Regions from separate parts of the Rossellomorea sp. GQ25 genome, predicted to be linked through region 4. Evidence: predicted binding sites of a transcription regulator. Region 4 holds the regulator's gene; each other region holds the start of a gene.
What was found. Region 4 encodes Rex, which represses fermentation and respiration genes when NADH is low (regulators of the CRP and FNR family bind a similar motif). Its sites were predicted from a motif close to TTGTGAAATATTTCACAA; they were not measured.
Positions count from the first base shown of each region.

Region 1: the regulator Rex is predicted to act here: its motif matches at 2,490-2,507, upstream of cydD (thiol reductant ABC exporter subunit CydD).
Region 2: the regulator Rex is predicted to act here: its motif matches at 3,568-3,585, upstream of AC6CIB_RS05960 (DoxX family membrane protein).
Region 3: the regulator Rex is predicted to act here: its motif matches at 6,732-6,749, upstream of AC6CIB_RS17495 (L-lactate dehydrogenase).

Region 1 is NZ_JCAXEQ010000005.1:346,885-354,753, reverse strand. Features, by position in the region: gene AC6CIB_RS17475 (NCS2 family permease) at 1-436, opposite strand, end outside; gene AC6CIB_RS17470 (M20/M25/M40 family metallo-hydrolase) at 680-2,323, shown strand; gene cydD (thiol reductant ABC exporter subunit CydD) at 2,537-4,267, shown strand; gene cydC (thiol reductant ABC exporter subunit CydC) at 4,267-5,985, shown strand; gene AC6CIB_RS17455 (nitroreductase family protein) at 6,033-6,644, opposite strand; gene AC6CIB_RS17450 (winged helix-turn-helix transcriptional regulator) at 6,794-7,102, shown strand; gene AC6CIB_RS17445 (hypothetical protein) at 7,134-7,274, opposite strand; gene AC6CIB_RS17440 (LacI family DNA-binding transcriptional regulator) at 7,437-7,869, shown strand, end outside.
Region 2 is NZ_JCAXEQ010000002.1:24,984-32,852, reverse strand. Features, by position in the region: gene AC6CIB_RS05980 (hypothetical protein) at 1-158, opposite strand, end outside; gene AC6CIB_RS05975 (ABC1 kinase family protein) at 225-1,847, opposite strand; gene AC6CIB_RS05970 (nucleotidyltransferase domain-containing protein) at 2,087-2,875, shown strand; gene AC6CIB_RS05965 (VOC family protein) at 2,900-3,148, shown strand; gene AC6CIB_RS05960 (DoxX family membrane protein) at 3,612-4,112, shown strand; gene AC6CIB_RS05955 (YfhD family protein) at 4,208-4,393, opposite strand; gene AC6CIB_RS05950 (YfhE family protein) at 4,499-4,624, opposite strand; gene AC6CIB_RS05945 (TIGR01777 family oxidoreductase) at 4,696-5,601, opposite strand; gene recX (recombination regulator RecX) at 5,692-6,498, shown strand; gene AC6CIB_RS05935 (hypothetical protein) at 6,548-6,961, shown strand; gene AC6CIB_RS05930 (SDR family NAD(P)-dependent oxidoreductase) at 7,005-7,679, opposite strand.
Region 3 is NZ_JCAXEQ010000005.1:356,411-364,279, reverse strand. Features, by position in the region: gene AC6CIB_RS17540 (hypothetical protein) at 1-157, shown strand, start outside; gene AC6CIB_RS17535 (STAS domain-containing protein) at 114-434, shown strand; gene AC6CIB_RS17530 (DUF421 domain-containing protein) at 547-1,263, shown strand; gene AC6CIB_RS17525 (YciI family protein) at 1,595-1,822, shown strand; gene AC6CIB_RS17520 (phosphotransferase enzyme family protein) at 1,858-2,874, shown strand; gene AC6CIB_RS17515 (hypothetical protein) at 2,871-3,074, shown strand; gene proC (pyrroline-5-carboxylate reductase) at 3,193-3,999, shown strand; gene AC6CIB_RS17505 (SIMPL domain-containing protein) at 4,478-5,131, opposite strand; gene AC6CIB_RS17500 (hypothetical protein) at 5,140-5,586, opposite strand; gene AC6CIB_RS17495 (L-lactate dehydrogenase) at 5,675-6,625, opposite strand; gene AC6CIB_RS17490 (GNAT family N-acetyltransferase) at 6,938-7,474, shown strand; gene AC6CIB_RS17485 (tetratricopeptide repeat protein) at 7,490-7,869, shown strand, end outside.
Region 4 is NZ_JCAXEQ010000011.1:60,506-68,374, forward strand. Features, by position in the region: gene groES (co-chaperone GroES) at 1-71, opposite strand, end outside; gene AC6CIB_RS21925 (CPBP family intramembrane glutamic endopeptidase) at 397-1,140, shown strand; gene AC6CIB_RS21930 (YdiK family protein) at 1,137-1,343, shown strand; gene tatC (twin-arginine translocase subunit TatC) at 1,359-2,132, opposite strand; gene AC6CIB_RS21940 (twin-arginine translocase TatA/TatE family subunit) at 2,148-2,318, opposite strand; gene AC6CIB_RS21945 (redox-sensing transcriptional repressor Rex) at 2,373-3,050, opposite strand; gene AC6CIB_RS21950 (ABC-F family ATP-binding cassette domain-containing protein) at 3,241-5,187, shown strand; gene tsaD (tRNA (adenosine(37)-N6)-threonylcarbamoyltransferase complex transferase subunit TsaD) at 5,541-6,557, opposite strand; gene rimI (ribosomal protein S18-alanine N-acetyltransferase) at 6,554-6,991, opposite strand; gene tsaB (tRNA (adenosine(37)-N6)-threonylcarbamoyltransferase complex dimerization subunit type 1 TsaB) at 7,013-7,711, opposite strand; gene tsaE (tRNA (adenosine(37)-N6)-threonylcarbamoyltransferase complex ATPase subunit type 1 TsaE) at 7,708-7,869, opposite strand, start outside.

The DNA.
Region 1 (7,869 bases), on a different contig from region 4:
GTAATCCGATAAAAGCAATGAACAACCCGATTCCTGCGGTGATGCCGTGCTTTAGATTTTGTGGAATGGCTTCGATCAATTTTTTTCTGAATGGTGTTAATGAAAGAATGATAAAGATGATACCTGCTACAAAAACGGCAGAAAATGCAACGATATAAGAAATGTCATCATTTGCACCTACTACAGAGTACGTAAAGTAAGCATTCAATCCCATACCTGGTGCGATGGCAATTGGATAATTTGCGAACAAGGCCATCCATAACGTGCCGGCTACGGCTGAAATAATGGTTGCTAAGAATACTTGATCAAATGGCACACCTGCGTCGGCTAATATAATGGGATTGACAACGACAATGTAAACCATTGTTAGAAATGTTGTAATCCCTGCCAGTATTTCAGTTTTAGGATTAGTGCCGTGTTCCTTTAATTTAAACATCGTAATACCTCCAATAAAACGAACATTAAAAACGCGCAACTTCTATAATATTCGGTATTAGATCGGATTTCAATAGAAAGGTATGAAATTTTTTTAAGAAAGAATCCTGAAATCCCTTCCAAACCCATATCATTTTCGATAAGATGTTATCAATTATAGAAGAATCAGTCTCTATAATGCCCAGTAAGTAAACGATTAACCACGCATAAGCTGACATTTCTTAAGGAAAGGAGCGGTACTAACGTGTATACACAATTAATAAACAAATCAATCTCCGAGCAGATTGAACTCATCACACGATCTTTAGTCGCTCTGAAAAGCTATAATGGAACAATTGGCGAAAGTGAAAAAGCCCAGTATATATATGAAATGATTTCTTCATTTCCTTATTTTCAGGAGCATCCTGATCGAGTCTGGCTCCAAGAAGTTCCGAACGATCCTACAGGAAGGAAAAACGTGATTGCTCTCGTGAAAGGAACGTCTTCGAAAACTGTATTATTCCATGCCCATTATGATACGGTGGGGACGGATGATTATGGGGCACTTCAAGATATGGCTCATGATCCCGACTTTCTTCAAAAGTTCTTTATGGACTATGAAGGAGAGGAAAAGGTAAGAGAAGATGCCCTCTCTGGAAACTGGCTGTTTGGAAGAGGGGCATTGGATATGCAGAGCGGAATTGCCGTACACATAGCGAATCTCTTGTACTATACGGGACAGGAAACGCCAGATGGACATTTACTTTTCCTATTTAATGGTGATGAAGAAAGTGAACATGCCGGAATGATTGCAGCATTAAGTGATCTCTATCGTTTGAAAAAAGAGGGCTTTGACTATTTGGCAGCGATCAATACCGATTTCATTTCTCCGATCTATGATGGGGACTGTATACGATATATTTACACGGGTGCTGCAGGAAAGCTCCTGCCAAGCTTTTATATATATGGAAGAGAAGCACATGTAGGGGATGTGCTGACATCCATCGATCCTACTGTGATTGCTTCCAAAATCAATCTTGAAATCAATCAGAACCTGGATTATCTGGAGGATATACCAGGTGAATTCACCCTGCCGCCATCTTGCCTGTATTTCAAAGATGATAAGCATACGTATAATGTTCAAACCCCTCTTAGCGCTTCTCTTTACTTCAACTATTTTGTATACGAGAAAACCGCCAGAGAAGTGCTCTACGATATGAAGAAGGCAGCAATAAAGGCAGTGAGTGAACTGGAAGAACGCAGTAAAAGACAGTTTGAGCAATACCGGAGCTATCATGGTTTCCCGGAAAGGGAGTTTTCATGGGAAGTGGAAGTGCTGACGTTACGGGAGTATATCTTCTGGCTGAAGGAAAGAGGAATTGATCCGGATCCTGTCATGAAAAAGGTCTTTTATGATATGGAGGGAGAAGACAGAAGAACGATTGCGTATGCCATGGTGGAAGCACTGCAGCATCTGGATCCCGATCGAACGCCAAGAGTGATCATTTTCTTCGCACCGCCATTTTTACCTCATAACTTTGTGAATGAAGAAAATGAATATGGCAAGAGGGTGAGAGAAGCGTTAGGGAAATGCTTAAATGATATAGCAAAAGAAACCGGCGAAGAATTTGTCATTAAACGGTTTTTCCCTTATCTCGCAGATGGCAGTTTTCTCTCTCTTCATGAAGAAGACGAGGATATTGATGTATTCAAAAAGAATCTTCCATTGATCGATCAGTTGTACCCTATTCCAATCGACATGATCAGAAAGCTGAACATCCCTTCTATTAATATCGGAGTTTACGGAAAAGATGGCCATCAGTGGACAGAGAGAGTGTATAAACCTTACACCTTCTCATTGCTTCCGGAGATTATCCAGCGTGTGACGAAGGATTTATTGAAGATATGATGTGCTCATGAAAAAATAAACTTTTCAGACAGAGAGGTCATTCGCTTAGCGGTGTACCTCTCTATTTTTATTGATTGGAACTGGATACGAAACTGGAATTGTCACAAAAAGGTCAATCCTAAAAGATGCATAAAGAGAACAAGTTTACTATAATAGAGTTATTGATTTGTGAAATGTTTCACTAACTTTTAACTTTTGGAGTTGAGAGAAATTATGAAAGAACTGAATCGAATGGCTAAGCAGCAGAAATCATCCATGATGACACTTTACGGAACATCCCTATTAATGGGGGGAGTCGTAATTGGACAAGCTTACTTGCTGGTTAGCATTGTAGATAAAATGTTTATAGAGGGAGAGGAATTTCAAGACATTCTCCCAATTCTGGGTGCATTGCTGCTTATTTTAGTGGGGAGAGCAGCCCTCACGTATGTGAATGGACGAACCGGAATCAGGATGGCTTCGAAGGTAAAGAGCGACTTGAGAAAGCGGCTCTTGAATAAGTGGGCAAGAAATCCACTGCAAGCATCCCTTCTAGGACAGTCTGGACAAAAGGTCAGTACGATGATGGATGCTGTCGATGGGCTGGATGGGTATTACAGTCAGTACGTACCCCAAAGAATTCAAACGACTATCGTCCCGTTGATACTGTTAATCACTATTTTTACTGAGCATATTTATACCGGTCTGATTATGGTCATAACGGCCCCATTCATTCCTTTGTTTATGGCGATTATCGGAGTGATGACAAAAAACAAATCCGAGAAGCAAATGGATAAGCTGACGGCTTTTTCTGGACGATTTCTCGATACACTGCAAGGATTGACTACCTTGAAGCTCCTTGGAAGAGGGGAGCAACAGAAAGAAGGGATCCGTTCTGCCAGTCTTGACTTTCGTGAAGCCACGATGGAAGTGTTAAAGACTGCCTTCTTATCTTCCTTGATGCTAGAGTTTATTTCCATGTTAAGTATTGGACTGATTGCTCTTGAAGTAGGGCTCAGATTAGTCGTCTTTGAAAGCATTTCATTCTTCACCGCTTTCTTCGTTCTTGTGCTAGCCCCGGAATTCTATTTATCACTAAAAGAACTTGGGCAAGCCTTTCATACTGGCCGAGGAAGTATGGGGGCCGGAAAGAAAGTCATGGAGGAGCTTAAAGAAAAAGATCGATCTGTGCATTGGGGAGAGAAGGAACTCGAATCAATTGGGACTCCTGCCACAATTGAATTGCGTAATGTCGGGTTTTCCTACGGGGAAAAGGGATTTGTTCTTCAATCCATTTCGGCAGTCTTCCCTCCCGGCAGTCAAGTGGCGATCGTCGGTCACAGCGGAGCAGGGAAAACAACCCTTCTTCATCTTTTAGCAGGACTTCTTGATCCCTCTGAAGGAGACATCGTGATTGATGGACATTCGAGAAGTGAATATAGGGAAAGCGACTGGTTTGATCAACTGAGTTATATTTCACAGAATCCGTATTTATTCTCAGGCACAATCTCAGAGAATATTGCGGTTGGAGGAAGAGAAGGAGTTACCCGGGAAGAGATTGAATACGCTGCTGAAAAAGCAGGAATCTCACACATGATTGCAGGTCTCGATAGAGGGTATGACACACTAATCGGTGAAGCGGGGAGAGGGCTGTCAGGAGGAGAAAAGCAGCGTATTGCCTTAGCCAGGGCTTTTCTCAAAAAACCTTCTCTTATTCTCTTCGACGAACCGACAACAGGATTGGATCTTAAAACCGAGGGAATCCTTCAAACCTCCATACAGGAATTATCCAAGTATTCAACGGTGATTACAGTGGCTCACCGCCTGCATACAATTCGTGAAGCGGATCAAATTCTGTTCATGGAAAATGGGGAATTAGCGGGCATAGGAAATCATGAGAAGTTAATAATGTCCTCTTCTCGCTATCAGGAGATGGTGACAGCACAGCAAGGGGTGAATACATGATGAAAGAGTTAGGATTTGTCTTAAGGCTGATGATGAAGGAAAAGAAGGATATAGTGTATTCTATTCTTTTTGGCTTCCTGGCTGGAATGACCTCTGTCGGATTATTTGCTTCCAGTGGTTATTTAATTTCTAAAGCAGCTTTGGAAGTACCACTTTACGCACTGACGGTGATGATTGCGCTATTGAAGCTATTCGGTTTTACAAAGGCGCTAAGCCGGTACGCTGAACGTTATTTTTCCCATCGTGCTACATTCACGATTCTGGCTAATTTACGAGTCTCGATTTATGAAGCAATCGAACCGTTAGCGCCGGGGATTTTCGGTCGATACAGAAGTGGAGATCTTCTCTCAAGAATTGTCGGGGACGTAGAGAGCCTCCAGAATTTCTTTCTTAGGGTCTTTTATCCGCCGATCATTCTGGTGTTGGTGTTCTTAAGTACGATTTTGTTTACGATGTTTTATTCTGTATCTGTTGCATTGATTCTTCTCGTGGGCCTTCTGCTGACGGGATTCATCGTCCCTGCCTATTTTGCTCTTAAACAGAGAAAGATTGAAATAACATTAAGAGAAAGAAGAGGGGACTTGTCTACTGAGGTAACGGAATTTCTTCATGGATTCAGAGACCTGAAAATCTATCAGAGACTGGAGGATAAAGAGAGAAGTCTTGTTCATGCATCAACAGGCTATGTGAGTGAACAGGAACGTGAGGGTATCCATTCCCTCTTTAGTCATTCAACCAATATCCTGGTTTCGCTTCTTATTTCATGGATCGTTTTAGCTGTAGGAGCATATTCGGTAGGATCAGGTCAACTGGATGGAATATACCTTGCTATGCTTGTCATGATCTCATTAACCGTATTCGAAAACGCCACCCCCATGGCAATCCTTCCTACACACTATGAAGATTCCCGCAGAGCGGCGTCCAGGCTCTCTTCTGTCATTCCCGAAGAGAGCATTGAGAGGGACGGACCTTCATTTGGCGGGAAACTTGGCGGGGAATCTCCGTCCTTTCATTTGAAGAATGTAAGCTTTTCCTTTGAGGGAGAGGAAAGAAAGGCTTTGGATGATGTGGATCTTAAGTTGCCTGCAGGTTCGAAAACAGCGATTGTAGGACCTTCGGGATCAGGGAAATCAACATTGCTTCAACTGTTATTGAATTTTTACTCAGTGGATCACGGATCTATTTTCGTAAACGATACTTCCATGAAAGATTTGGATAAAGAGTCGTTGTGGGAGCATGCCAATGTGGTTCTTCAAGAAAATCATTTCTTTTACGGTACTATAAAGGATAATCTTATGTTGGTGCGTGATGGACTGACAGACGGGGAAATGGAATCGGCATTAGAAAAAGTGAAGCTGCGCAACTTTTCGTTAGAGGACACTGTACTGGAAAAAGGAGAGAATCTTTCTGGAGGAGAAAAGCAGCGATTGGCGATTGCAAGGACATTGTTGAAGGGGTCACCCTTATGGATGCTGGATGAACCGACGTCTTCGGTTGATGCGTTGACGGAGAAAGAGATCTTTGACCATCTTTATACAGTGGCCGGTGGAGACACGTTGATTCTGATCTGTCATCGTTTAACTGGTCTTGAAAACATGGATCAAATCGTTGTCATGGATCAGGGAGAGGTTGTAGAAGCAGGAAGTTTTGATGAGCTCATGAGGAAAAAAGGCTACTTCTATGAAATGAAACAGATTGAAAAGAGCGTACTCTTTTAACAGACTGAAAAAGCCGCATCCCCTAAGGATGCGGCTTTTTCATAGGCTTATTCCGCCCAATCAATTAAGTTGCGGATATCTAAACGATCTGATTTTCGTGCTACTTGAAGTGGTTTTCCGATTGTAATCAGCATAATCGGGATATAGCGCTCCGACACATTGAATTCGGATACGAGAGCTGCCGGATTGAAACCGCCGATCGGGCAAGTATCCCAGCCCTTCGCTTTTGCAGCAAGCATGAATTGCATAGCAGCTAAGGAAGCATTACTGAAAGCGGCATCTCTCGGATATTCGTCACGGCTGTATGCACCGTCTATTTGTTTCTTCAGTACCTCTTTGATTTCAGCTGTCATTTCACCTTTTTCAATGGCAGGATCAAAGACAGGATCGACATTCTTATTGGCTTCCAGGTCACCAAGTATAGCAACAACTGCAGAAGCATCATGAACCTGTTGTTGATGATAAGCAATCGGAAGTAAGCTTTCTTGAACTTCTTTACGATCGAATACCAGGAACTTCCACTGTTGAAGATTCCAGGCAGATGGTGCTTTTCCTGCTGTTTCGAGCAGGCTGACTAATTCCTCACGAGGGATCTCCACTTGAGGGTCGTATACTTTCGTTGAGCGTCGTTCATCGACGACTTGAAAGAAGTTATCCATGATAAAGCCTCCTTGATGTTTAAAAAGTGTTATAATATGGTATATAATTGTATGTTACTTACTTTTTGTAAGTGTATAAGTAATATGAACAATATAACCGACGTTTTAGTATGCGTCAAGGGATAACAATTTAGGATGTGTTAACTGAAATGGAAACAAAACTTTGCCCTAAATATGCCGCTGCCTTTGAACTATTAGGCAAACGCTGGATCGGGATCATCATAAAGGTATTGTTGGAAGGAACGTGCCGTTTTAAAGATTTAAATGCAGAAATACCGAATATCAGTCAAAAGGTGTTGACCGACAGATTAAAGGAACTGGAGGAAAACGGAATCGTTTATCGGGAAGTTCTCGACGAAAAGCCGGTCAAAGTCCTTTATAGCCTGACGAAAAAGGGAAGAGAACTGGAGCCCGTGGTGGAGGCCGTCCAGGGGTGGGCAGTGAAGTGGGTAAAATAAAAGCCTGCTTCGTTGAAGGCAGGCAATTGAACTAGTTGAGTTTATTGTTGTATATGTGCTCAAATGGATCCTGTTGATCGTGGGGAGTATAGAAATGGATGGGCTTTAATGCGGCGTAGCTTCCTCCGATGATGATGATACACAGTACGGGTAAGAATAAAATACCAAACATAGTATAGCCTCCTTATCATGTTTTAGGGGTAGGAAATCCAATGTGACCCTTTGCATGATTAACTTTAAAGTGTGAAACGCGTTTCAGAGCAAGCGTTTTATTTAAGTTTTTGCGTAATATGGACAGGTGGGCCATTCAGAATATTTAATGAGGTGTATGGGTATGACAAATATTCGCAGTATCGCGAAGCTTGCGGGAGTATCTGTTTCAACGGTTTCAAGGGTATTGAATGAACACCCTTATGTGAAAGAAGAAAAACGTCAGAAGGTTCTCGAGGCTGTCGAGCAATTAAATTATATAAAAAACGCAAACGCTGTCCATTTATCAAAAGGCAAGACCTATAGCATAGGAGTTGTTTTGCCGTATTTGAATCTTCCTTACTTCGGAGAAATTCTTCAAGGTATTGCAGGGGAAGCATTAAAGCATGGATATCATCTTCAACTTTTTCAAACGAATTATGACAAGGGAGCCGAACTTGATGCCTTTCATCGTCTGCAAATGAAGGAAGTAGACGGATTGATCTTAACGTCACGTTCAAATTCACTGGATGTTCTCACTCCGTTCATGGAAAATGCCAATGTTGTTTTTTGTGAAA
Region 2 (7,869 bases), on a different contig from region 4:
ACACATAAAGACGTAATGGCTGTGAATCCAATGATCACGTACCCGATGATCCGGATTCCCAATGGCAGACTGCCCATTTCGGGTTTAGTCATGGGTGCCCCTTCGATTTTTGACATATGGTCAGTAACATCATTAAACGGTTTTTCAGGATTTGTCACGGTATCCCTCCTTTCTATATTTTACCATAAAAAAGGTAACCCTTATCCAAGGTTACCTTTTTTCATTTAATTCAGTTGCCCATTCTTTAGTCTCTTCAGCCATCTTCTTTGCCTAGTGGCAGTAACCAAATATCCCACTAATCCGAATCCAGCAAGTCCACAACTACCTTGCCAAATGAAATCCACGTCGAATCCTAATCCTGTGAAGGCGCCGACGACACTGAAGAGTAGAAGGGTGAAAGCCTGCTTCTTTTGGTTTTCAAATACCACAAACTGAAATTCATTTTGCTGATGATGATCCTTTTGCTCGAGTGCTTTTTCCGGTATATCCAGGAGCTGACGGACTTTTTGCACTGTTTGAAACAGGGGCTGAGCGCTTATCCATTTCAAAAGAAGCTCCCACTTGTTTGTGTTACTATCCTTTACCCAATCCATGAAGGCTGGTTTGACGACATCGAGGGTTTCCTCATCGGGACTCAATGTATGAACAAGGCCTTCTATGGTTGCAAAAGACCGACCTAAAAAGATGAAGCGTGTAGGCACTTGTACAGGCAATGATTTCACCATGTCATTTATTTCTTTCTTCACTGATATCAGATCCATCTGTTTGAACTGCTCCATATCGAGTGTGACAAATTCCTTCAGCACGGGTTCTATCGTTTTCGGACTTGCATCAGGAAGCAAGAACCCTAATTGAGCCAGAGCTTCTGCTGCTTTCCGGAAGTTTTTTAAGAGGATTCCTTCCAGAAGGTCTTGAAAGTAAGTGGAATCTCTCTTTGAAATTTCCCCGATCATACCGTAATCCAAGAGAACAAAGGTACCATCCGGCTGAAGCAGTATATTCCCTGCATGTGGGTCGGCATGGAAGATTCCCGGCTCGAGCCATTGGGGAAGGAAGAGGCAAAACAAATCCTGAGCTAACTTCTGCCCGTCCAACCCATAAGACTCAAACGCTTTTCGGTCATTCAATCGAACGCCATCTACCCACTCCATTACCAATACTTTATCTGTACAAAGTTCAGGGTACATAGCAGGAATTTTCACATTAGGATGGTCCTTGAAACGTTGTTTGAATGAAATAGCGGTGTTCATTTCTTTTGAAAAGTCGAGCTCTTGTTCAATGACTTGCTTTAATTCCTTATAAAGCATCTTGAAATCAATAAACCCTGTTGGAACAGGTGCAAAATTTCTGGCGAACCAAATAATGATGGCAAGGGAGCGGAAATCCGTCTTCACAAGGTCAGGGATCTCAGGGCGCTGGACCTTGATAGCCGCTTGCGTACCATCTAACAGCGTCGCTTTGTATACTTCTCCTATAGAAGCTGAAGCTACAGCTTCCTGGTCGATAGCCTGTACCTTTGTAGTCAGCGAGCTGTCCCATTCACGTTCCAGAACCTTTTCAATTTCCTCCCATGGTGAAGGAGGAACGTGATCGACCAGATCCTGTATTTGATTAATAAATCCTTTCGGCAGCAAATCCTCACGTATACTGAGGAGCTGGCCAACCTTGATCAAAACACCATTTAATTCAAATAAGGTTTCTTTAAACTCTTTTCCTATGCGCTCCCAAAGCTTATCTTTCTCCCATTGGGACTTACTGCGGAGACGGTACCAATAGACTCTTACCACGATGGAAAGAGCCAGTGATAGTACCTTCCACATTCTCCAAAACTTCTTCTCTGATTTCATCGTTTCATCCCCCGTAACTGGACTATCTATATCTATTATGTAGTACGGATAAAAAAGAAGAAAGTTTCTCTACCTTATTATCAAAATATTTCATTATGAATTGTATTTTTATAGTAATATATACACCATTCACTAATTTGAATAAATTAGTGAAAGAAATATAACGAAACCAAAGGATGTGGAGCATAGAATGAGCGGGATATAAAAAAATTCATCGTGAAAGAGATAACCGGTTAGTAGTGGAGCGACAAAAGTTAAGAGATTCTATTAAACAGGATTTACTAAAAGATGAGAATGTCGTGGCTTACTTTTACGGAGGTTCCATGGCAAAGGGGAATCATGATCGTTATTCGGACCTGGATCTTCGAATTGTAGTGAAGGATAGCATTTTTGGAGAATATCGAAAGAGGAAAAAAGAGCGTGCAGGTAATTGGGGAAACGTCCTGTTCTATGAAGACTTTCCATGGGCAGTGCATACAGTCGCTCACTATTCTTGCTTCGTTAAGGTGGATGCATTTTATTACAAAAGAAGGGACTTGAAGCCTTCACTGTATATGAAGGAAGCAGATATCATTTTCGACCCTCATCGGATCGTACAGGAAACGGTCAATGCTTCCCAAGCATTGAATTACCATGTGACTTTGGAAGAATTCAAGCTTTGGAGAAGTAAATTCTTCGCCCACACTCATGAAGTGTACCGAAGAACTAACCGGGGAGAACTGTACTATGCTCTTCATTCACTTGATATGATGAGATGGTCGGTTGCTGCCGGGTGGGACATGGAGAATGGCAGAGTTCCGAATGCACCCGGGGACTGGTCGAGATATGAAGGGGAACGCTCACCTTTTACAGAGGAGCAAAAAGAATTACTGGAGAGTTGGGGATGCAGTCGGAATCCTGATGAGATATATTCTGTGATGAAGGCGATTGTTCCGGAATTTAAGCTTTTACATCGTTCACTGTGTAGAAACCTTGGTGTGGAAGAGAATGGTGCGTGGGTGGATGAGATTTTGGGAATGGTTCTATAAAAATATGAAACTGAGATGGAGTATATGAAACTGGCTTTTCAATGTCATCCGGTTAAAGATTTAACGGAATCTCTCAATTATTATCGTGATACTTTAGGGTTTGAAGAAGCCTGTCGCGAGGGAGGTCACACGATTGCTCTCAAGTTACCAGGCACCGACGTACAATTAATGATCGAAAATGACGAGCCTGATTTAGCACCCGGTGGAATTTTCATCGTAGATAGTGTAGATGGATATTATGAACCAACATCAAGATCAACTTCATTTCATTAAAACTCCATGTGATATTCCTCCAGGCAGATATGCCATATATCAAGATGATAGTGATAACTTTATCCGGATTATTGATTTGAGTCGTGAGCATTGAGGAATTTGGTTTGGAAATGAACAGCTAAAAATCGGTGGATATTCAACAGTTGATTATTCGCTGATTTTTAACTGTTGAATTTTACCTGAAAATCAGTAGCTGAATCTCCGAAAATTCATCTCCAAAAACGAAATCACAAAGAAGTAAATGACATAATAAATCTATTTTTTTCCGATTTTGACACCTTTGTGAACTGCTCAAAAGCCTATTGTATTACTCTTAAAGAAGAGATATAGTATAAGTGTGAAGGGCATGTGAAATATTTCACAAATTAAACAGCAGACATATCAAATATCAGCTAAGTCCACTGTTTTTTTGATTGTAATTGTGAAATATTTCACAATAAACATCTAAAAGGAGATGACCATCATGAAATGGTGGGAAAACCAAAAGGTGAGCATGGTTTGGACAGTGATTAGAATTTGGTTGGGCGTTCAATGGCTGGAAGCGGGTTGGCATAAGGTGAATGATGGTTTTGATGCGAGTGGCTTCTTGCAAGGAGCATTGGCTAATGCGACGGGAGATCATCCAGCCGTTCAAGGGTGGTATGCAGAATTTCTAAAAGGGTTCGCAATACCGAATGTCGATTTATTCAATATTTTGATCCTTTGGGGGGAAGTGCTGGTGGGAGTTGGCTTGATTGTCGGATTCATGACAATACCTGCGTTAGTCGCAGGAGCTTTCATGAACTTAAACTTCTTATTAGCGGGAACGGTGAGCACGAATCCAGTTCTCTACACAGTGGCCATCATCCTTCTTTTTGCAGGCAGAGGGGCTTTCTATTGGGGAGCTGACCGCTGGGTGATACCTTACTTGAAACATATCGTCCTTCCTAAAGGCAGACAGCAAAAAAAGCCGATCGTGGTGTGATAGAACGTTTAATTAAAACCACCCATGCTGTCATTGCATGGGTGGTTTCTTAGTGAATTCCTCAGGACCTATCTTTTTTACCTACCGGGATTGCTCTATTGGTTTTTCTTCACTCGTACACGCTGGTTGGCAGCATTGGCGCGAGCTTGTGCTTCCATATCAGCCTGGTCGGCAAGTTCACGTGAGAACTCTTCGTCAACACCGTCAGATTTGAGCTGAGCGGGTGTTTGAGGCAAGCTATTTTTGTTTCCTCGTTTACTATTTCCGCGTGATCTGCCCAATATGAACATCCCCTTTTCAGTTGGTTAAAAAAATAAAAGTACAGACTCGAAGTCTGTACCTTTATTCTTCTTCAAAGTAGGGGTTTTTAGTTAGGTAATAATTGTCTATCTATGGGCTTTGGAGCTGAAGCCGCCTGCGCGATCAGCTGCTTTGAATTCTCGTGAATACGTTACTTCCTGTGCACTGGATAGAACTGATTTGTTTTTGTCTTTCTTTTTCTTATTATCCATTCGTATGTACATCCCTTCTTTTCAAGATTAATTCTATTTTTGCCTTGAAAAGAAGGGGGCATACCTGTGATTTAATGATAAATGTCAATGAGTGCACTTTTTAATTCAGGGTATTCGAACTGGAATCCATGCTCTGAAAGGACGCTTGGCAATACTTTTTGACCTTCCAACACGAGAGCGCTCATTTCACCCATCGCTGCTTTTAACGCGAGCGATGGGACAGGGATCCAATGTGGCCTGCCAAGAACGGCACCAAGTGTTCTTCCGAATTCTTTCATGGAGACTGGAGAGGGTGCAGTCACATTGACTGGTCCTGAAATGGCTTCTGTCTCAGCGATAAAATGGACAGCCCTTGCGCTATCTTTTATATGAACCCATGACATCCACTGATCCCCCGTGCCAACTGTCCCCCCCACAAACATTTTATAAGGAAGAGCGATTCGAGGGAGAGCGCCTTCGTCTTTCCCCAGAATAATTCCGAAACGTGCATATGCAACCCGGATGCCCAGCGTGTTCGCCTTGCTCGATTCTTTTTCCCATATTTGAACGGTTTCTCCTAAAAAGTTGTCTGCCGTTTCCGTTGATGCTTCCGTATACGTATTTGTTTTTGAAGAAGGATAGTAGCCGATTGCACTTGCATTAATAAGACACGCTGGTTTCTCTTTCAGTGCCTTTATAATGTTCATTACCTCTTGAGTTGAGTTGATCCGGCTATTGATGATTTGTTTCTTACGCTCATCCGTCCAGCGTCCACTGTTGATGGATTCTCCTGCAAGGTTAATGAAGGCGTGAATACCTTCGAGCTCCTTTTCGGGCTTTGCGCCGTCTGATAGCCATTTTACGTAGGTAACACCTGAACGATTGTCGTATTTATCTGGATTTCGGCTAAGTATCATGACTTCGTGATGGTGTTTGAGAAGTTCCTCTGTCATAGCCTGACCGACAAAACCAGTACCACCTGTTATAGCGATCTTCATCATCATCCCTCCAATATACTTATTATTTTACCTATCTACAGAATAAAAAACATATGCTGAATGTGTTAGGATTACTATGAGGTGGAAAAAATGGGTAAGATTACGAAAATAACGAAGCAAGTGAAGAACGATGAGCGTTACAATTTATTTATAGATGGAAAATATGCTTTCAGTGTCGATGAAGCAGTATTGGCAAAGTTCCAGCTCCGAAAAGGTCTGGAAGTGGATGAGCTTGAGATTTCAGAACTTCAGTATGAAGACGATGTAAAAAAAGCATTCAATAAAGCCATTCAATATTTAGCCTTTCGAATGCGCACGGAAAAAGAAATCCGGGACCATTTACAAGAAGGAGATCCGGAAGAAGGAGTCATCCAGGAAGTGATTCATAAATTAAATGATATTAAATACATCAATGATTTAGAATTCGCACACGCTTTTGTCGGGACACACATGAATACCTCTGATAAGGGGCCAACCTGGATTAGGGGGGAATTAAGAAGAAAAGGGGTGGATGACCCTTATATCGAAGAGGCTCTTGCTACATTTACCGAAGAGAAGCAGGTTGATAAAGCGGTCGGTCTGACCGAAAAACTTCTTCAAAAATACCGGAAAGATTCAAAGATGATCGCGAGGCAAAAAATTGAACAGAATCTGATGCGAAAAGGGTATCCGGGTTCTGTCATGAAAATTGTTTGGGAGACAGTAGAATCTGATCGGGATGATGATGAAAAATGGGATGCCGTCTATCACCAAGGGTTAAAGGCTCATAGAAAGCTGAGTTCAAAATATGATGGATACGAGTATGTCCAGAAAATGAAACAGACCTTGTATCGAAAAGGTTTCTCTATGGAGGACATCGAAAGACTTTTAGAAGAGATAAAAGAAAATGAAGAATGATTTGTTGTTTTCAAGATAGATTGAAGGGGTATGACAAGGGGGAGTTCATTTGGAGATTTTCACGCTTCTGTTTGCTGGTTTAACACTTCTGCTGCTCATCGGTACGACTAAAAAATTCAAGCTATACACAGGTGGAGTAGTGGTGGGGGCAGCCGCACTATTTATCATTGGTGAAATTATCATAAAAGTCCAAACCGGATTCTATTCACTAGGGAAGCAAGAATGGTATAACCAAGGGTATGCCGAAACCATGGGGAAATGGGTGATGCCATTTTTCCTCTTAGGGGTGGCGATTTTCCTCATCCTCGTGAACATCCGGATGATCCAGCAATTTCTAAAAAGAAAAGACGGTGTCCGCTGGGTTTGGATGGCTTTTGTCGTGGTTATTGATGCCTTCGCTGTATTTTTAGTGCCTGTGTTATTATTTATTGTGGCCTTTATATTCTTCCCTTTTGCTCCATAAATGAGAAAGCAGTCTTCGTTTAAGGAAGGCTGCCTATTGAGGTTTATTTTTTTGATTCAATGACGATTTCGTCTTTTTCTTTGTATTCATTCACAATCACTTCCGCAACTTCTTTAGGAGAGCGAAGCCTTGATGGATCACTTATATGATCACTTTTCTCCCAGAATGGAGTACTCATACCACCCATATACGCATTCACAATGCGAAGATTCGAATCCTCGTACTCCTTCTGTAAACTTTCACCAAATCCTCTGAGGGCAAACTTGCTTGCTACATACAATGCTTCATTTTTCTTGCCTCTAAGGCCAGCTGTGGAAATGATGTTAATGATTGTGCTGCTCCCTGGATCAAGTTGATTCAGAAGTGCCTTAGTCAATCGAATGGGACCGAGTGCATTCGTTTCAAACATGCTTACTAATTCATCATCGTCCGTATCCTTGAAGGGGCCGAAATAGCCTATCCCTGCGTTATGTATGAGTAATTTAATATTACGATCCTTAAGATGATTCTTACCTAATTGATGAATGTCATGAGTTGAACGAATATCCAACGTGGCAAATGAAACCTGTCCGCCTATGCTTTCAATTTCTGCTGCAGCTTCTTTTAAGCGGTCTTCCGTTCGACTAAGAAGGAAGATATGATATCCTTGCTGGCTAAGAAGTTTTCCTAATTCTTTTCCAAGGCCGGAGCCTCCGCCTGTGATGATGGCTGTTTTCATGATGTTGTCATCCTTTCTGGTGTATGTGGTTAGATAATTATCTTGGAATAAGGACCCGTCTTATGCTTGTCGGGGCTGACCAGCCGCTTCCGCTTTTTATTGTCCAGCTACAGCGGCTAGCCCCTCGAGGTCATAAGCCGTGATTGCCAAAAAGGCAAAGAACGCCTTTTAAGCAATCCCGTCTTATGCT
Region 3 (7,869 bases), on a different contig from region 4:
ACAGCTGGTTCAATCAGAACAGCTGATCATGGATATCTCAGCACCTATTATCCCATCCATCGTCCCGGAAACCATCTTGATTCCCATTACTGGCAGACTTAGTCCGGAACGTTTTGAAAAGATCATTTCCAAGAATATTAGACGTCTCGTACGGTGAGGACATCAACACAATCATTGTTGACTTCTCAGCCATATCAGAAAAAGAAATCGGGGAAATGGACATCTTCGGCACATATATCCATAACATGGTCAAGGCAATTGGATTAATGGGAATCGAAACCCTCTTCGTCGGATTTACCCCTGCTCTTACTCAAGTGATGATTAATTCAGGAGTGAGAGAGCTTCATGGAATCAAAAGCTTCCTAACATTCCGGACAGCTTTGCAGTATTTGATGAGGGAAAAGGACATTACATTCCAGAAGATAAATGAGTAAAAGAACCAGCCTATTCGGTTGGTTCTTTTAATTTATATGCAAACAACCTTCATGTTTGTTCTGTGATAGGGGAAACTATCCCTATCAGAATCAAAAAGGATTTGAATAGCTCATGGTTGATTTTAAAGACTTAGGTATCGTGGTTTTAAGAATCTTTACGATACTTCCATTTATGATTTTTGTCACATTATATATGGGGAAACGTTCCATTGGGGAGTTGCCGGTATTTGATTTTTTAGTGGTCCTCGTGTTTGGTTCCGTTGTAGGTGCGGATATTGCGGATCCTGATATCAAACATATCCATACCATCGTCGCAATGATTCTAATCGGCATATTACAAAAGATCTTGACCAAAATGAAAGTCTCCTCAAGAAAAGTAGGCAAACTGCTTTCCTTTGAGCCTACTGTCGTGATTGAAAACGGTCAGGTTCTAAAACAAGACTTAAAGAAAACCGGTTATACGATTGATAATATCCTGATGCTTCTTCGGGAGAAAGAAGTCTTCTCATTGCAAGATGTGGAGATTGGAATCATTGAATCGAATGGAAGTTTATCGATTCATAAGATTCCCCCGAAACAAACGGTTACAGTGGAGGATGCGGGAGTGATGAAGCGGACGAGCCTTGCATTTCCTCTTATTGTAGATGGCGTATTGCATACGGGTGTATTAGATAAATTAAACGTGGAGGAAAAATGGGTTCGGGATGAAATGCGAAAAGTGGGATTCACGGCAATCAATGAGGTATTCTATGCTTCCATCAATGTAAGAAAGGAAATTCATATCGTGAAAACATCTGATATTCATACATATCCTCATTTTTTTAATTAAACAGAATTTTCTCCCTTGATTTGGAAGATGAAATCATAAGGTCAATGGCAGTTAATAAAAGAGTCATTGTTCATTATCAATATATTCTCAGAAAGCTGTTGAGTAGAATTCAATAGCTTTTTCAAGTTTTAACCAATAGGGGCCATGTGGAAGCAAAAAAGTTGATCGGGGCGGAAATCAGCCACTTCTTACGAAACAGTCTTAATTATGAAGGAATCCCGGTAAGAGAAGTCGTATTTATAGTGAGAAGGAGATTCAAAAAAGATGGAATTTATCTATGTATGAAAGCTTATCCCGCGTTTACATAAAGAAGACAATTGGACAACCGAGGATGAAGACATCGTTCCACATCACTTCCAGAGTGAAAGAATTCACGGAATCCGGAGTGGTGATCCTTGCCGGAAGAACATTAAACGAAGAAGAAAATGCTGTTGGAATGGTTGTCTATGAAGCGGAGGATGAAGAGAAGGCACAAACTTTTATGAATGAGGATCCTGCGGTGAAAGAAGGAATCATGACAGCAGAGCTGTTTCCCTACCAAGTGGCCCTTTTGAGATAAGAAATCAATTCTGAAATAGAGTAGGAGAAGGTACGATGGAAAAGTGGATAGAAGAACTTTTTACAGAGAAACTATTGGTTGAAGCTGCCTCAAGATATGGCTGTAATACTGCTCAAGCGAAGAAGCTAGGAGACTTTGAAAATTATGTGTATGAGGTTCATAAGGGAGGCGTCCCTTACATTCTCCGCCTCACTCACAGTTCTCATCGATCACAAAGTGAAGTGGAAGCTGAGCTGAAATGGATGAACTACTTACATGAAAATGAAGTGAATGTCTCGTTAGTCAATCTTTCTAATAAAGGGAAGCTTGTGGAAGTTATTCAAGCAGGAGACACATATTTCTATGTGTGTTTGTTTGATAAAGCTCCAGGCAATCCCGTAAAAGTAACGGATCCGTTGTTCGATGGTGAACTGTTTTATAAATGGGGGCAATTGACAGGGCGTATGCACCAGGTAACAAAGGGATACGGACTGGATGGCAACCGCCATCGCTGGGATCAGGACGATGTACTGGAATATAAGAAATATTTACCTGTGGAAGACAGGTACATACTTGAAGTTGCTCAAAAAAACATGGAGACGATTAGAAGCTTTGTGGAAAGCAAAGATACTTTTGGCCTGATTCACTCAGACATCCATCCAGGGAATTTTTTTTACCATGAGGGTGATCTTCATGTGTTTGACTTTGACGATAGTACACAGTTCTTTTTTATAAGTGACGTGGCCATTCCTCTTTACTATTCCGTATGGTGGAAGCTTCGTAATGAGAACTTAGATATCCGCAGTCAATTTGGCGGAAGGTTTCTCGTCTCATTTTTAAAAGGATATTTGACGGAGTGTGATTTAGAGGAAGAGTGGGTGGTCGAAATCCCCCATTTCCTACTGCTCAGGGATTTAACACTGTATTCTGTTTTTCATAAAAAATGGGATATTGAGAATTTATCTGTGGTCGAGGAGTCGCTTCTTTCTCAGATCAGGGACAGATTGATTCATGATGAACCAATCGTCGATCTAGACTACGGTGAAATTTTTGAAAAAGCGGGAGCAAAATGATTTGGGCACTCCTTATTACAGGTGTGATCATCGGATTATTAGTCCGTCTTATGAGGACGACCTTTAAGAGCGGGTATGGGATGTCTGAGGATTTATTTGATCAGCCTGAGTACGTGAAGACATGCAATCATTGTCACAAAAAGATCTCAAACGATTATCAAAAATCTCTTTGTCCCCATTGCGGGAAGCTGGTGGAATGATGGAAAGGTTTGAAGGAGTTCTCCTTTGAGCCTTTTTTAATGACGTATATTTTATAAGTGGAGATAAATTTGGTATGATGCTAAAGACTGTTTACATACAAACTGACGAGGTGAAGAAATGGATAAAACCATTGGATTTATAGGATGCGGAAATATGGCCCAAGCGATTATGGGAGGGATATTGAAATCCGGTTTGGTGGATGATCATTTGGTTAAAGCCAGCGCCAGAACTCAGTATACGCTGGATAAAGTAGCAGGGGAATTTGGAGTGGGGGTTACCAGTGATAATATAAGTGTAGCAGCCTTTTCGGATATTGTGTTTTTATCAGTGAAACCTGACCAATATCGGAACATTATCGAATCGATAAAGGATTCCCTGAAAGAGGATGCCATCATCATTACCATTGCAGCGGGCATCACCATAGATTGGATGGAGAGTCAGCTTTCTGAATCGATGAAAATCGTCCGGACCATGCCTAATACCCCGTCTCTTGTAGGAGAAGGTATGACAGCCTATTGTGTAAATAATGAAGTAACCGAAGAAGATCTTGCAGATGTTCAAGCCATTTTAGAAAGCTTCGGAAAGGCTGAAATGGTAGAGGAAAGCTTGATGGATGCTATTCCGGCAGTGAGCGGATCTTCTCCCGCGTATGTGTTTATGTTCATAGAAGCACTGGCTGATGGAGCGGTTCTGCAAGGCATTCCCCGCAAGCAGGCCTATCAGTTCGCCTCACAGGCTGTACTTGGAGCAGCCAAAATGGTCCTTGAAACGGGCACTCATCCAGGAGAACTGAAGGATGCCGTTTGCTCACCCGGAGGAGCAACGATTGAAGCTGTGTCAGCTCTGGAGAAAAATAATTTTAAAGGAGCCATTTTAACGGCTATGGAAGCATGCAGCCGTAAATCGAAGTCTCTGGGTGAGTAGAGTGGAAAGCATGGACCTCAAGACTGATGGATAAGGAAGAGCTCATTCGTTTTGGGGATGGGCTCATTCGTTTGCAGATATGTTGGTAGTGGCAGGAATCGGGGATGGTTGAATTAACTTGTAAAAAGACGCAATAAAGGTTTAAAACGACGCAATAAATTTAAAAATGACGCAATAAGGTTGGAATATGACGCAATTAGTCTGAATCGACCCTTAAAGGGGAGATGCCAGTTCCGGCTAGACCTTACCATGAAGTGGAAAATGGAAGAAATAGATTGAAAACAGCAATATTTCTATCAAATTCGATCAATGACCATTGAAATTCAACCCAGTGTAACATTTCTTGATAGATTATCCATTTTCAGTTCAATCTGACACCGTAATCCCTTACAAACAATCAATAACCTGAATCAGAGGTCCGTCCCTCTCAACTTTATTCAAACTGCCAAAGTACTGATCTGCTTTGGCAGTTTGTTGTTTATCGGGTTTGATATTCTACTGTCAAGATGGCTGTGACGTCGATTTGTCCTGGTTGGACGGCTGTACTTTCTTCAGCGGCTTTCACAAATCCAGTTGTTACAAAGGGGGTGACCATTGGGCTTGATTGCTCTGTAATGGATTTTGGCTGGGGATTGAGCTGCTGCCCCGATTGGCTCGATAATGTGAGTGCTTTTTGGTATGCCTTTTGATATGCGGAAGTAAGGGCTAACTGATAGGGTTCGTTAGGATTTGAATTGACAAATTGAATGTTTTCTACCCGGTTCGCTCCACTCTTAATGGCATCATCCATAATCGTACCCACTTTTTCAATGTCCTGAATGGTAACGCGAAATACTTGACGAACCTCATATCCTGTGAAAATTTGTTTCCCGTCCTCATAGTTGTATTGCGGGAATACTTGATAGGTGGAGGTTTGGATATCTTTTTGTAACACACCGTTATTTAATAGTGATTGTACGACTTGACTGGACTGTTGTTGGTTCTGGTTTTGTGCCGCTTCAAGTTCTTCATCTTTAGTGACAACACCGATAGAGACAATGGCTTGATCGGGATCCACATAAAGTGTATGCTCACCAGTTACAGTAATCGTCCCATTAGTGTTACCGGTTCTAAAGTAAGGATATGAATACATGAGCAAACCTACACGCACGTAAAGGATTCAATTTTATCTAAATCGATGCCGAAGTATACCCATGTGAATCCGATCCATCTCCACCCGGCAATGGAACGGCGCCCAACAAAGACAGGATAAAACCAAAAAGCATCTCTTCTTAACCAAATATACGTGTAGCGGAATAAACATCTTCTGATGGCACCCGGGTCTACTGCAAAGACACTTGGTCCACCTTGTGTTCCTTGCATTACCGTTTTTTGTGGTTGGAAGTTCGGTGGTGGTCCGGGTGGTGGTTGATTTTGTCCGCCTTGCCCGCCTGTAGGTGGTGGTGAGCTGGGTGTGCCTTGTCCTCCACCAGGAAAGCCTGGAATGCCTGGAAAGCCACCGCCAGATCCTTGACCTCCACCAGGAAAGCCGGGGAACCCGCTACCTCCCCCAGGAAAACCAGGGAATAGTTGTCTGTGATCGTACATAGAAGAACCTCCTCATAAAGAATTCTCTTTATCATATGAGGAGGTCCAATGGGCGTGCGTGTCTATTCATTTTAACGAAGGGAGTAAATCAAGAATCCATCGCTTTTTTCATCACATTTTTCAGCATCTCTGCAGAGTGAGCGAATTGGGTTCTTTCTTTATCATTTAAGGGAAGCTCGACGACTTTTCTGATACCCTCGCCATTAATAATGGCAGGGACACCGATGTATATGTCTTCCTGATCATATTCTCCATCAAGGAGAGCAGAAACGGTTAAAATGCTATTTTCATTGTTAAAGATAGCTTTGGTAATCCTGGCAAGACCCATGGCTATGCCGTAATAGGTTGCGCCTTTCCGTTCAATGATGTGATAGGCTGCATCTCTTACATTGACGAATATATCATCGAGCTGTTTCTGCACGTCATCCTGGTGGAGATCAATCAACTCACTTAAATGACTTGCGCCTACAGTCGTGTGGCTCCAAACAGGAAACTCAGTATCTCCGTGTTCTCCCATAATATAGGCGTGAATATTCCGTGTATCAATATCAAAATGCTCTCCGACTAAGTAACGAAGTCTTGCTGTATCGAGGATCGTTCCTGATCCGATGACTCTTTCTTTCGGCAGACCGGAAAACTTCCACGTTGAATACGTTAAGATGTCGACAGGGTTCGTCGCCACAAGGAAAATGCCGTTGAATCCACTATTCATGACAGAGTCTACAATGTTTTTAAAGATTTTCACATTCTTTTCCACCAGGTCCAGACGGGTTTCACCCGGCTGCTGGTTCGCTCCTGCCGTAATCACGACCAAGTCAGCATCTTTACAATCACTGTAATCTCCTGCAGATATTTTCATAGGGGAAGCGAAAGCAAGACCATGATTTAAATCACGTGCGTCTCCGTCAGCTTTCTCCTTATTCAAATCAATCATCACAAGTTCATGTGCGATTCCTTGATTCAAGAGAGCAAAGGCATAACTTGAACCTACAAATCCTGTACCGATTAAAGCTACTTTGTTAGTGCATTTGATTGTCATACGTCATCACCTATTCACTAATTATTTGTAAATAAATTGGTCCATGAATCTAACAATGGCCAGATTAAAAGAAAGTAATAAAGCTTTAAGAATATGAGTGGAGATATTGTGAAGAAATTCACAATCAAATGATAACACGAAATACATTGTTATTCTAGTCTGAAATATAACCTAACATATATTAATGTGAATAAATTCACAAACTTGTCATACAGAGGAATGGACCCAGGTCCGTCCTTCAAATAAAAAAAGGGTTTTTTTTGATATGTGATGAATGTATAGAGGAAGAGGAGAGTTATGGGAGGTGTGTGTATGAATGTCAGGAGTGGGGATTTATATATCCGTCGGTTAGAGGAGGGGGATAAATACACGTTGGCAAGGTGGTTGCAGGATCCAGTGGTACTGGAGTTTTATGAAGGGAGGGACCGCCCCTTCACTCTTCAGATGGTGGAGGAGAGATTCCTGGCAGAGAGGGACGTCTTAGGTTGTCTGGTTGAGTATGAGGGGAATGAAATCGGTTATCTCCAGTATTATCAGCTTGATGAAGAAACAATGATACGATATGGTTACACGAATTTAGATGAAGTGATTTACGGTACGGATCAATTCATCGGAGAAGCGACATATTGGAACAGGGGAGTAGGGACGAAACTCATTCGAGCTGTAGTAGAGTACTTGCTCAAGAAAGAGGGGGTCCACCGCCTCGTGGTGGATCCCATGACTTGGAACACCAGAGCGATCCGTTGCTATGAGAAATGTGGATATAGTAAAGCGAGAATACTACGGGAGCATGAACTTCATGAAGGCGAACACCATGATTCCTGGTTGATGGAGTTCATTCCCGAATAAATGGGTGACTTTCAAATGAATAGAAAAATAGAAGAAGCCATTGCATTGAGAGAGTCGGGAGAATACACAGCTTCCATTGAAAGGTGGAAGCGATTGATTGGGGAAGAACCAGATAATGGTTTTCTCCATTACCAATGTGCATGGAGCCATGACGCAATGGGACTCGAAAGCGAAGCCGTTCCTTATTACGAGAATTCGATTCAATTGGGACTGGATGATAAAGATTTACAAGGCGCCTATCTTGGATTAGGGAGTACATATCGGACATTGGGAGAGTATGAAAAAAGCAAATCGGTGTTCGAGAAAGGAATCGGACGATTTCCTGAAAATAAAGTGTTGACGGTCTTTTATTCTATGACCCTCTATAATTTGAACGAACACAGTCAAGCAATGGA
Region 4 (7,869 bases):
ATACCGCTTGCTGTTTTTTCTTCTGACTCAACTAGCTCGATAACGACGCGATCACCTAGTGGTTTTAACAAGTGAAACAACCTCCTTGAAATTATGTAAATGATATTTATTAGCACTCGCTTGTTGTGAGTGCTAATACAACTATTATATTAATTAATTCGTTTTCATTTTGCAAGAGTCCTGCTTAAAATTTTTTTCGTCATATTTCTCTTTTTTTCACACCTCCTATACTATGCCTCACCATATGCCTTTATTCTTAAGTCGATTGAAGTGTGACAATTCTAACAAAACCCTTAGATTTGAACAGTTCCTCTTTTCTTAGTAGAATTGTACAAGAGTGAGTTCAAGATGAAATGAGGTTATCCTCATCGAACAGGTGCTAAAGGAGATCATACGTTGAAAAAACATTTCGGATATATCTTAATTACCTATATTGTCATGCAGCTTTCAAGTGTTGTAGGCATCCCCTTATTATTTAAAATTGGTGTAGATGTGCTTGGTCAACCCGAAGATACAGTTAAGAGTGTCGTTCCGGGATACTGGCTCGTGATCAGCTTTACGTTAACCCTGCTCGTTGTATGGGGCATTCTAAGGAAAAGTGAAACAAGCACAGGACTTGAACGTTCCGCTCCCATGAATGCAGGCGGTTCAATTGTGTGGGCTGTAGTCGGGATTTTCATGGCGTTCATCGCCCAATCCATCGCGATTCAAATTGAGTATGCGTTAGGTATCCAGATGGGATCTGAAAATACGCAAATGATTATTGGGATTATCGAAAAGGTACCACTATCCATGATGGTAGCTGCGATCATTGGGCCAATATTAGAAGAGATTGTATTCAGAAAGATTATCTTCGGTGTACTTTATGAGAAGATGAATTTCTTCTTCGCCGCGTTAATCAGTTCTGTTATATTCGCTCTCGCGCACTTTGAGCCTGAGCATGTGATCTTGTACTCTGCTATGGGCTTTACCTTTGCGTTTCTCTATGTCAAAACGAAGCGTATCCTGGTTCCAATATTTGCCCATGTTGCCATGAATACAACCGTCGTTCTAATGCAATCTATCTATAAGGATGAAATTGAAAAAATGATCAACGAAGCTGAACAAATACAAGGATTTATTGGAGGATTATTTCTATGAGGAGATCACCATTATTCTCAGGCGTGATCTATCTCCTTCTAGGTGTGCTCTTCACATACTTTGCTGTACAAAATGTACAGGATGATGGTTGGGGATTTTTCACTTATATGCTCGTCTTTCTGGCAACTCTTGATTTTGGTTCCGGGTTGCGGATGGTGATGCTGCATTTCAAAATTAAAAAGAAAATAGAGAATAAAAAATAAGGATTGATCATTTGATCAATCCTTATTTATATCTTCGAACTGTTCCATTTCAAGCTTTTGTTCTGCTTCCAAAACCTTTTTATACCCGATTTTAGAAATCCAAATACTGATTTCATAAAGAAGAAGCAAAGGAACTGTTACCATTAAATGCGAAACGATGTCCGGCGGTGTGATGAAAGCGGCTATGACTAACAATATAAAGTACGCCAATTTTCTCATTTGTGCCAGCAGCATCGGCGTAATAATTCCCAGGCGTGTCAGAAACAGCATAATAACCGGCAGTTGAAATAGAAATCCAAATGGAATGGTTATTTGAAACAGGAAATGAAAGTATTCATTAATTCCAATCACTTGCTGGATATTCAGATTGGTTGATAAACCCATCATGAATTTCACAACATATGGAAACAAAATAAAATATGAAAATGACAATCCACCTAAGAAAAGAATGACAGAAATCGGTATGTAACTGAGCGTTACCTTCCTCTCTTTCTCATATAAGCCTGGACTTACGAACGACCATACTTGAAATAGAATGACGGGTGATGTCATGATGATCGCAATAAACATGATCATTTCCATATAGATTTTGAGAGGGTCTGTAATCCGAAAGGCGTTCATCGTCAATTCTTTCGCTTCATCCGCGTGCTGCAAATATCGAATCAACGGCTCCGCAAGAAAAAAGCTCACGATTACCGCTAACAAGAAGAAAACGACTACAAACATGAGTCGTTTTTGCAATTCTCCTATATGTTCATAGACTGTCATGTCTCTTTGACTTTGACTCATGGCGTTCATCCTACCCTACTTAGCTTTTTTACTATTATCGTCCTCATCATCTGCTAAGCCCTTTGTTGCATTTTTAAATTCGCGTAATGTATTACCAGCTGCTTTCCCTAACTCAGGCAATTTCTTTGGTCCAAAGATCAGTAAAGCAACAACAGTTATCAGTACGATACTACCTGCACCTAACATAATGAGACACCTCCTCTTTTACCATTCTATCATAACGTATATACGAATCATTTTCTATTCGGATATGATTCCATCTTGTGACATTTCCGTGTCATCCTCTGAATAATGCTTTAAGAAGTATACCAGTGATTGAAGTTCAACTGCCAAATCAATATGATGGACGCGAATATGGTCCGGCACCGTTAATCTCGCAGGAGTGAAATTCAGGATCCCCTTAATATTAGAAGAAACCAATCGGTCTGTGATATTTTGAGCAGAAGATGCCGGAACCGTCAGAATGGCCACTTCAATATCATGCCCCTCAAGCTTCTCTTCTAAATCATCTAAATGAAAAACGGGTACATCGCTGATTTGTGTCCCAACCTTCTTTTCATCTACTTCAAAAGCCATTTCAATCTTAGTATTATTATTTTTTATGAAATTATAATGAAGAAACGCTGTACCGAGATTCCCTACACCTATCAGCACAACCTTCGTAATGGCATCTTGATCTAATGTCTTACGAAAAAAGGATAGAAGGTAATTGACATTATAGCCATAACCCTTTTTACCTAACGCGCCAAAATAAGAAAAATCTCTGCGTATCGTGGCAGAATCAACCTTCACCGCTTCACTCAATTCTTTTGATGAAACCCTCTGCTTTCCCGATGAGTACAGATTCTTGATAAAGCGATAATATAGCGGAAGGCGTTTAGCCGTTGCCTGTGGAATTTTCGTTGTATCCTGGTTCATATTGTATTCCCCCACATCTATTCAAAACCTCTGATACCGCTTCCAAAATAGAAAGCATACAGAATTTAAAACTCTACTACCCATCATACACTATATTTTATCCTAAGTGTACGAAGATTAATAGTCGATTTATTGCCGTTCCCCTCCCAAATACGGTACACTAGCACTATGAAATAGAGGTGAAAACGTCATGATTCTACTACAAGTGAATCAACTAACGAAAAACTTTGGTGCTGATAATATCCTATCAAATATTAAGCTTGAAATACAGACAAGAGATCGGGTGGCTCTCGTTGGACGCAACGGTGCAGGAAAGTCGACTCTTTTAAAAATAATTGCAGGACATCTCTCCTATGATTCCGGAGACATCACGAAACCAAAAGGGGTTTCCATTGGATACCTGGCTCAGAATACCGGCTTGGAGTCTGATCTATCCATTTGGTCGGAAATGCTGACCGTCTTCGAGGAATTGCAGAGACAGGAAAAGCAATTAAGAACATTGGAGCAGCAGATGGCCGACCCTTCGGTGTATGACCAAGAAGAGCTCTATCAACGCGTATTAAAAGAATACGATGAGCTTCAAGTCAGGTTCAAGGATTCCGGTGGTTACCAATATGAAGCGGATATCCGCTCTGTCCTTCACGGATTGAATTTCGCAGATTTCGATTACGATACAAAAATATCCACATTGAGCGGTGGCCAGAAAACCCGTCTCGCGCTTGGTAAACTTCTTTTAACCAGACCTGACATTCTCATTCTTGATGAGCCGACAAACCATCTTGATATTGAGACTTTATCGTGGCTTGAGACGTACCTTCAAAGCTATGAAGGAGCCGTCTTGATCGTTTCCCATGACCGATACTTCCTGGATAGCGTCGTCAATCAAGTGTATGAGATTTCCCGGAATCGAAGCAAGAAATACCTGGGTAACTACAGTAAATACCTTGAACAGAAAGCAGAAGACTACGAAAAGGATCTCAAGTTGTTCGAGCGCCAGCAACAGGAGGTCGCTAAACTCGAAGACTTCATTCAACGGAATATCGCCCGTGCTTCTACAACTAAGATGGCCCAAAGCCGCCGAAAAAAGCTGGAACGAATGGACAAAATGGATAGACCCCTGGGAGATGAGAAATCTGCCAACTTTGCTTTTCAAATTGATCGTCCAAGTGGAAATGATGTTCTTCACGTCCAAGACCTTACCATCGGATATGAAAAAGACGAACAGATTTCATCTCACATCGACTTCTCTGCTAAAAAGGGAGACAGTATCGCTCTTGTAGGTCCAAACGGAATCGGGAAATCGACTCTGTTGAAAACATTGGTCAATAAGCTGCACCCTCTAGAAGGAGCATTTAAATTCGGATCAAATGTTTCGATTAGTTATTATGATCAAGAACAAGCCGAACTATCTTCCAATAAGACCGTCTTAAATGAACTTTGGGACGAATACCCAATGAAAATGGAAAAAGAAATCCGCACTGTACTTGGAAACTTCTTATTCTCAGGGGAAGATGTCTTAAAGCCTGTTTCCACACTGAGTGGTGGAGAGAAAGCACGTCTGGCACTTTCCAAGCTCATGATGGAAAAAGGGAATGTCTTGATCCTGGATGAGCCGACGAACCATCTGGATTTAGATAGCAAAGAAGTGCTGGAGAATGCATTGATTGACTACCCTGGGACGATTCTCTTTGTATCACACGACCGTTATTTCATTAATCGAATTGCCACAAAGGTTGTAGAACTGTCCAAAAAGGGATCGACGGAATACCTTGGCGATTACGATTATTATGTAGAGAAGTTACAACAGCAGGAAGAACTGGCTGCACTCGAACGGATGGAACAAGGAGAACAAGAGTCATCACAGGTGACGACTCAAAAACAGTCCCACAAGATCGATAAAGAGGCGAAGAAGCTTGAGCGCCAACGCAAACGCAGAGTAGAAGAAATTGAAGGTCTCATGGAAACTCTTGAAGAAGACATCCAGGAAAAAGAGGATCTTCTCTGTGACCCTGACATCTTTCAAGATCATGAAAAGGTACAGGACATCAATGACTCCCTCACAAAAGCAAAAGAAGAGCTTGATTCTCTTTTGGAAGAATGGACAGAACTTGAGGAGATTCTTCAGGAAGAACAGTAATCCACAGGGTTGGGGATAATTATAGGACCCCAATCCTTTTTTTATTCCACATCATTATCCACAATCCAAATCCTGTTTATCCGTTATTAACAGAGGTTTTCCACATAATCCACAATTCAAACATAAGTTATCCACAATAACTTCCATAAATTAGGTCATTCATAATAGAGTTTTTTCACATAGTGTACACATTATTTATGTAGTTATTAACATTTTATCCACAGTCTGTTGATAAAACGTATGTTCGTTCCTTTTTCTTCTCATTCACTCACAAGATATCAACAATACCCACGAACAATCACTGGATTTAATAAACAAAAAGCTTAAACGAAGTCTCGTTTAAGCTTTCCCTTTTAGAAATTCTCGATATCAAGACCAGGATGAGCATTCATATTCATGCTTCCTCTTTTGCCTTGTTCAAATAAAACCGTTCCAGCAGCTGCTATCATAGCAGCATTATCAGTACAAAGAGATAACGGAGGGATGATCAACTCCGCTTCCACCCCTTCAAATGCTTCTTGAAGGGCAGCACGCAAGCCTTTATTGGCTGCAACTCCACCAGCCAGTAATACTTGTTCCACTCCATATTGCTTTACAGCTTTAACGGTTTTTGTCACTAACACATCAATCACACTGGCTTGAAAGCTCGCTGCCAAATCCTGTGGATGAATGGTTACTCCTTTTTGCTTTGCATTGTGTAACGTGTTAATAACTGCCGACTTCAATCCACTGAAGCTAAAATCATAGGAACCCTCTTCTAGCCATGCACGGGGCAAATCAATATTGGGTTCCCCTTCATGAGCCAACCGATCGATATGGGGTCCCCCAGGGTACGGAAGACTCAAGGTCCGGGCCACTTTATCATAGGCTTCCCCCGCTGCATCGTCCCGGGTCTCCCCGATTACTTGAAACGAACCGTGCTTTTTCATGAACACAAGCTCTGTATGGCCTCCGGAAACAACTAATGAAAGCAGAGGAAACCTCATCTCTTTCACTAATCGATTTGCATAAATATGTCCTGCAATGTGATGGACACCTACCAAAGGTTTGTTATGAGCAAAAGCGAGTGCCTTGGCAGCATTAACACCAATCAGAAGGGCTCCCACTAAACCGGGTCCTTCCGTCACGGCGACACAATCAATTTCGTCCATCGTCATATCAGCTTGTTCAAGCGCTTCCTCCAGCACAAACGTAACCTGCTCCACATGATGACGTGAAGCAATTTCAGGGACCACTCCACCGAACCGCTTATGACTTTCAATCTGAGACGAAACAATATTCGCCACAATCTCTCTTCCATTTTTCACAATCGCCACAGCTGTTTCATCACAGCTTGTCTCGATTCCCAATACAAACGTATCTTTTTTCATAAATTCACCCACATTACTAAAGCATCCTCTTGATTATCCGAATAATACCGCTTACGGATTCCTCCATCTTGAAACCCCAGCTTTCGATATAAATGTTGTGCCGGTGTATTGGATGCCCTGACTTCGAGGGTCATCACACGAGCTCCAAATTCAATCGCAATACCTATGATCTTGCGCATGAGGCCTTCTCCCAAGCCCCGCCCCCGATAATCCGGGAGCACAGCCACATTTGTGATATGGGCCTCATCCACTACAAGCCACACCCCACAGTACCCAACAAGCTTGTCTTCATCTTCGGCAACGAGATACGTAGACAGGTGGTTATGTTCGATCTCATTCAAGAAAGCGTCCCGGCTCCAAGGAATGCTAAAAGATTGGTCTTCAATTTCCATTACAGCCTCTAAATCATCAACCGTCATAAATCGTATATCCATATTCTAACGATCCTTTATCTTCTATTCAGATTTTTTTTGAGATTCCATCCATTTCACTTCTGCTTCAGCCATCCGTATATAATTAGGGAGCACTTCATGCGCAGACTTTTCTTCCAGACCACTACCAATAAAAGCAAGTTCAGAGGGACGTGGATTATGACTGACAAAAGGAGCGATTTTTGCTTGATCTCCCAGGACTTCCTTAATCATGCTCTCGTGAATGCTAACATCATTACCGACAAATAGGATATCTTTATTAAAATCCTTTAACTTCGTCACCCATTCTTCCAGCAGTATGTTGCAATCATCTTCAACACAAATTAATTGATCTCCCTGAAACTCGTAAAGTCCAGTGTATACCTGTCCCCTTCTTGCATCGAACAAAGGAACAATATATCCTGTAAAATATCGTCCAGATGAAGCCAGTGTCGCAAGACTTGATACTGGAATGAGCGGGATGCCAAGGGACCATGCAAGGGTCTTCGCTAAGGTGACCCCTATCCGGACACCTGTATAGGAACCCGGACCATTTGCAACGACAACCTTCGTTAAGTCCTTCGCCCCAATCCCGCAATCCTTTAACAATTGTTCGATAGCCGGCATGGCTCTTACTGAATGATTCTTCTTAATATAGGTAATGTACTCTCCAATTACCTTGTCTTCCTCGATAAGCGCAACGCCTAACGGATAATTGGAGGTATCAATCGATAATATCGTCATGACACAATCTCCTTACACAATTCACTATAACGATCACCATAGGGCTTCAACACGATTCTTCTCGTGGAATCGCCTTCCCGGTAAATCGATAGACTTAATAATTCTTCCGGAAGTTGATCTTGAATTAAGTGAGCCCACTCAACGACGGTCACACCTTC